Regions from separate parts of the Bacillus yunxiaonensis genome, predicted to be linked through region 1. Evidence: riboswitches for the same ligand, from Rfam matches in the RefSeq annotation. Region 1 holds a riboswitch; the other holds the start of a gene.
The links. Region 1 has a riboswitch for cyclic di-AMP ahead of WAX78_RS17440 (hypothetical protein). Riboswitches for the same ligand answer to the same signal wherever they lie in the genome.

Region 1 (3,177 bases):
GGCCGTGTGCTTGTACATGGTACAAAAGATATAGCAGAAGCAAAAACGATATATCATCGTTACTTTGGTTAAAAAGGGTGAGTGAAATGAAAGTGAATAAAGCATTAACGATTGCTGGATCTGATAGCGGCGGCGGTGCAGGTATTCAAGCTGATTTAAAAACGTTTCAAGAGCTCGGTGTGTACGGAATGACAGCAATTACAGCGATTACTGCACAAAATACACTTGGTGTACAAGGAGTGTATCCTGTTCCAGTAGAAGGTATTCAAGAACAGTTACATTCAATCGGTGTCGATTTAACGCCAGATGCAGTGAAACTTGGTATGTTATTTAGCAGTGAAATTATTAAAATTGTAGCTGAAAACATTAAATCATTTTCATGGAATAATATTGTGCTAGATCCTGTTATGATTGCAAAAGGCGGAGCATCTTTACTACAACAAGAAGCTGTTGCGGCATTAAAAGAACATCTGTTGCCGCTTGCAACGGTAATTACTCCAAATGTTCCTGAAGCTGAAGTATTAACAGGGATGAAGATTCATACAATTGAAGATAGTAAAGAAGCTGCGAAAGTACTGCATAATTTAGGCGCGAAGTTTGTTGTTATGAAGGGCGGACATGCGGCGTATCAAGGAAATGAAGTAATAGATTTATTGTTTGATGGCAATGAATTTATGGAGTACAGAAGCGAACGTATTGATTCAGCACAAACACACGGAAGCGGATGTACATTTGCCGCAGCTGTAACGGCAGGACTAGCAAAAGGTTATGAAATTGAAGAAGCAGTTCGTGAAGCGAAGTGTTTTATTAGTATAGCAATTGAAGACGAACTGAACATTGGAAGCGGGCATGGACCGACGAATCATTTTGCTTATGGACGTAAAAATGTAAATGTATAAATATGTATTTTTCGAAGAAGCCAGTTGAAAAAACTGGCTTTTTTCTTGTTTACTTTTTCCAAAATTAGGAGTACTATATCAGCCAGAATCTATTTTTCTAGAACGCTAAATCCAGAGTCTGGAGCGGAGGAACCAATTTTGTGCATTGTCACTAGGGGTGAATCTTTCTTAGAGAAAGTAGGGCTACTCTCAAAGTCCGAATCCGACAGCTAACTCCGTAAGCGTATTGAGAGAGGATGATGCAAATGAATACATCAATTCATCGGTCCGACTAGTATAAAAGAATTTTAATAACATAATTTAAAATTCTTTTATGCGGGGAGGATGAAATACATGGATGAGGAAAAAGAGTACACACTCATTTGTGTAGGAGAAGCGGAAAAAATTAAGAGTTTACAAAGTTTAGCGCCTTTACAAAGTAAAATAATCATTTTCACAGAGAATGAGCATATGGTTAATGAAGTGAAAGCTTGTGGATTTCAGCAAGCGTATTGCTGTCCAAATGATGCAAGAATGATTGTGAAAATGTGTAAAGGAATTAAAAAAGTAATTTTGCTAGGAGATGAATTATCCACAATTAGTTTCTTTGCAGAGCGTATTCGCTTTTCTTTTTATGCGCCTATTACAGTTGTCACGCGAAATAAACAATATCCAAAGCACCTCTATGAAACGATAGGAGTTAAATTAGTGGTGTTTACAACTTGTGATAACATTTCGTTTTTGATTTTAGAGTAGGAGCGGAGGAAACGAATATGAAAATATTCCTTTGTCGTGATTTAGCAACGCGCTGGGCTCTATCGTTAGAACGAGTACATGAGCTAGTTGAATATGATCCACTCTTTCCGAAGCCATCTGTAATTCTTCCACCAGAAGATATTTGTTTATATTTAGAGCAAGACATTATCGAATATGAGAAACAACATACGGAATTAGTGCAAGTATATGTTAGAGGTCGTAATTTACGTTCTTTTTTTCATGATTTAGATTAAGTGTTTAGAAGGTTATCTCATGTATTGAGATAACCTTCTTGTTTTAAATTTGCAAAAGAACGTCTATTTTACGAAAAAAGAAGAAAACAAAAGAAAAAAGATGATAAAAGAGTATTTCTTATTAATGTAAGCGTTTAACAGATCTTATATTTTCATATTTTAGCTATTTCACCTCTTTACAAGTAAAATTTAGAGGAGTATATTTACATTCATAAATTGTTCATAAAATTTCCAAAAAACAACCTGATATCGCTGAGTCCAGAAATGGAGCGGGGGAACCAATTTTGTGCATTGTCACTTGGGGTGAATCTTTCATTACGAAAGTAGGGCTACTCTTTAGGCCCGAATCCGACAGCTAACCTCGTAAGCGTTTGGAGAGGAGGTTTACTTTTGTGTTGTTCATTTTTGAACACTGAGTAGATCCTCAGTGTTCTTTTTTATGCTTTTAATGGTAAAATTTTACATTTAGTGAGGGATGAATATGTTAGATATCGCTATGATAGGGATTTTAATCGTGTTAGTTGGATCAATGATTGGTCTTGCAAGATGGTCGGATAATGTTGTGAAGGAAGGGAAGAAGTAATGAGTATTGCAGTATTTATTATTGTTGCCGCACTTACTGTGTACTTAGTTTATGCGTTATTAAATCCAGAAAAGTTTTAATTAGGGGGAAGCGTTTATTATGGTTTGGATTGCAGTTTTGATCACAATGATATTATTTGTTCTTGTTGCAAAACCAATGGGGATTTATTTAGAGAAGGCGTTCCAAGGGAATCGTAAATTAGACAAAATATTTGGCCCTGTTGAAAAAATCATCTTCAAAATCTCGGGTATTAAACCTTATAACCAGAGTTGGAAGCAATACGCACTATCATTAGTTGCTCTTAATGGTTTTATGATTGTTGTCGTATATTTCATCTTTCGATTACAGGGAGTATTGCCATTAAATCCAGCTCATGTTAAAGGTATGGAACCTACGCTTGCCTTTAATACGGCTATTAGTTTTATGGCAGATACAAATTTACAGCATTATAGCGGTGAAAATGGTTTATCATACTTGTCGCAATTAATCGCGATTACATTTTTAATGTTTACAGCGCCAGCAACAACATTAGCGCTTGTAATGGCTTTTATAAGAGGATTAGCAGGTAAGGAGCTTGGGAACTTCTTCGTAGATTTTACACGCGCTTTAACAAGGGTTTTTCTTCCAATTGCTTTTGTGACAGCGTTGATCTTCGTTGCTCTAGGTGTACCGCAAACGTTGGACGGAGCAGTTACAGCTCATACAA
Region 2 (3,177 bases), on a different contig from region 1:
TGAATCATTTAGACCTTTGTGTATAGATTCCAAATTTCCTTCAACAAAAGCATATATATATACTATAATAAACCACATTAAAAATAACAAAGAATTTCATATTAAAAACGAGAGGCTTATACGCCTCTCGTTTTACAACTTCATGATATTGTTAACAATTCAGCAATTGGTCCAAGTACAAGTACTGGTAAAAATGTTAAAGCACCTACTACAAATATCGTACCAAGTAAGACTCCTCCAAACAAGCGATTATCAGGTTGGAACGTACCAATGGTTTCGGGTACAGTTTTTTTCTTTTTCAGTCCAACTGCGACGGCAAGCATCGTAATGATACTGAAATAACGACCAATATACATGACAAGGCCTGTTGAAATATTCCAATATGGTGTATTATCATTTAATCCTTCAAATCCAGAGCCATTATTTACAGCAGACGATGTATATTCATATATGACTTGTGTTAGACCGTGAAAACCGGGATTCGAAATTGCATCTGTTCCAAAATGTGTTGAAAAGGCAATTGCTGCGGCTCCAAGAATGAGTAGTGGCTGGGATATAATTGTAATAGCAATTAATTTCATCTCTTTTCCTTCTAGTTTTTTATTCAGAAACTCCGGTGTACGTCCTATCATTAATCCAGCTAAAAATACTGCTATCATCGCATACATGATTACATTCATAAATCCAATTCCAATCCCGCCAAATACAGTTCCTAGAAGCATATTTACAAGCGGAACCATTCCTCCAATTGGTGTTAACGTATCATGTGTTGTATTTACACCCCCTGTCCCTGAAGCGCTTGTAACAGTTGCATATAAAGCAGAAGATATAACACCAAGACGCATTTCTTTCCCTTCCATATTTCCTTGAGAACTGTCTATACCAATTTGATTTAACAGTGGATTCCCTTTCAATTCAGATATGGCAAGTATAGAAAATCCAATGATAAACAAAATCAACATCGATACAAAAAGCATCCGTCCTTGTTTCCGATTACCAACCATTCTTCCGTATACAAAAGGAAATGCCATTGGAATTAACATTTGCAGCATCATCTGGAGTACATTACTAATCATATTTGGATTTTCAAAAGGATGTGCTGAAACTGTTCCGAAAAAGCCTCCGCCATTTTCTCCAAGTTCTTTAATAGAAAGTAAAGACGCTACTGGTCCACGAGGAATTGCCTGTTCTGACCCTTCCAACGTTTTTGCGATAATCGTAGAATCTAGTGTTTGTGGTGTGCCTAGCGCCAGAAAAATTAGCGATGTTACAAACGAAATTGGTAATAATACTCTTGTAATAGATTGAACAAAATCAACAAAGAAGTTACCAATTTTTTTACCTGCTAAGATACGAATAAACGTAATGCCAATCGCCATTGAAGTTGCAGGTGCTGCAAACATCATAAACGTTACCCCAGCCATTTGAGAGAAATAAGATAAATTACTTTCGCCCCCATAATGTTGTAGATTTGCATTTGTCATAAACGTGATAGCTGTATGGAATGCTAATGTCGGCTCCATTCCTGAAAAATGGTTTGGATTTAATGGCAGCATCCCCTGTAACCGAAATATGGAATACACAACAAGGATAAAAAACAAATTTGTTATGATTAAGCAAAACAAATAATGCTTCCAGCTTTGACGATATCCTTTAATTCCTGCGACTTTAAACAAAAATTTTTCCAATGGACCAAATACCTCTTGAAATGGTCCCTTTTGCTGAAAAACATTATATATATAATCTCCCATTGGTTTTGCTACTACTACAAATAGACAAATTGTAATTAGACTTGTAAGCCAATTCATCCTTTTTCTCCCCTCTGTTTCTCCTACATTTATTTTCTATTATACGCATTAATGTTTTGTAAAATTTTACCATCGATAGAATAAAAGAAAACACTAGGTTGCACCTAGTGTTTTTACACACAAGTCCCCCCTCTCAAAACGCTGACGAGGTTAGCTGTCGGATTCGGGCCTTGAGAGTAGCCCTACCTAAAAAGGATTCACCCCAAGTGACAATGCACAAAATTGGTTCCCCCGCTCCTAAGTGGATTAAGCGATATTCGGTTCTAAAATTTGCTATTTGTTTGATAATATACTCCTCTAAATTCTTATTGTAAAGAGAGAAAATACAAAAAAGACAAACTATTAAATAAATTAAAAAGGGAACCCCTTATTGATGAAAGGTTTCCTTCCGCATACTAACGACCATAAACTGCCACTACAAAACAAAGCGTAATATACAAACAAAGCGGACTGTATAACAATGTATCATACAATGAAAATTTTGTTCCCTTTACCTTTTTAAAGATCCCAACATACTTCCTATCACCAACTGCACGTAAAAAGAAAATTCCCGCTAGAATCATACATCCCCATTTTGTGTAACGACTCGGATTCCAAAAAGACAAGTATCCACTCTGTGCTAATAGAATCACAGCAAAACATAGAATGGCAAGTGCCACTAAAAAAGTCCCTATTTTCCGCGGAACAAAAGCATATTCTCCGCTATCTTTTTTCATCGGAAGGACAACCTTACTTCCCCAAGTTCCACCACATGCCCAATACATATGAATAATGCTGATGAATGCAAGGATACCAGCACCTAGAATGATTAAAAATGATGTCATTATATATTCCCCCTACTTGCATCATTCTTTCTCCTCCATAATTTCTCTAACTTTTAGTAACTTACCTCCTATTTCCTTTATTCAATATGTACAAGTGTAAAATTTATCCCACTACTTTTGGGCAATAAGAGCCCGATTGGTGAGAGCTTTCCATCAGTGGGGGATGAAGAGCCCCCCACTGATGGAAGTTTCACTTTATATTTATCCCCTTCGATCAGTAGCGTATGTACCAAAAAAAGGAAACATAACTTTACGTAAACTTATGCTTCCTTCTTTATTATGAAATGTAATCTTTAAAATTTGTATTTTTATTGGGCGTTTTTTGGTTTAATGCATAGTAGAGATAATAAAGATCCTACAAATGCTAAAAAAACTGACAGATAAAATATATAATTATCAGGCCCTTTCATTAATACAGCAAATACCGGAGGGCCTGCGGCTACTCCTACAAATCGCATTGAGCTATAAAGAGATGTAATCGATCCTCTCTGCTCCTTCTGGATTCCTTCTGTTATTAGAGCGTCTAAGCTAGGAAGAGCAGCACC

Region 2: linked by a shared signal. The riboswitch ahead of kdpA (potassium-transporting ATPase subunit KdpA) and the one ahead of WAX78_RS17440 (hypothetical protein) in region 1 are both predicted to bind cyclic di-AMP.

Annotation. Positions count from the first base shown of each region.
Region 1 is NZ_JBAWSV010000006.1:14,400-17,576, forward strand. It holds gene WAX78_RS17430 (thiazole biosynthesis adenylyltransferase ThiF) at 1-72, shown strand, start outside; gene thiD (bifunctional hydroxymethylpyrimidine kinase/phosphomethylpyrimidine kinase) at 87-899, shown strand; cyclic di-AMP (ydaO/yuaA leader) riboswitch at 993-1,139, shown strand; gene WAX78_RS17440 (hypothetical protein) at 1,233-1,634, shown strand; gene WAX78_RS17445 (hypothetical protein) at 1,652-1,888, shown strand; cyclic di-AMP (ydaO/yuaA leader) riboswitch at 2,129-2,272, shown strand; gene WAX78_RS17450 (signal peptide protein) at 2,370-2,471, shown strand; gene kdpF (K(+)-transporting ATPase subunit F) at 2,471-2,551, shown strand; gene kdpA (potassium-transporting ATPase subunit KdpA) at 2,571-3,177, shown strand, end outside.
Region 2 is NZ_JBAWSV010000004.1:463,416-466,592, reverse strand. It holds gene kdpA (potassium-transporting ATPase subunit KdpA) at 141-1,808, opposite strand; cyclic di-AMP (ydaO/yuaA leader) riboswitch at 1,932-2,071, opposite strand; gene WAX78_RS14545 (DUF3995 domain-containing protein) at 2,204-2,632, opposite strand; gene WAX78_RS14540 (MFS transporter) at 2,941-3,177, opposite strand, start outside.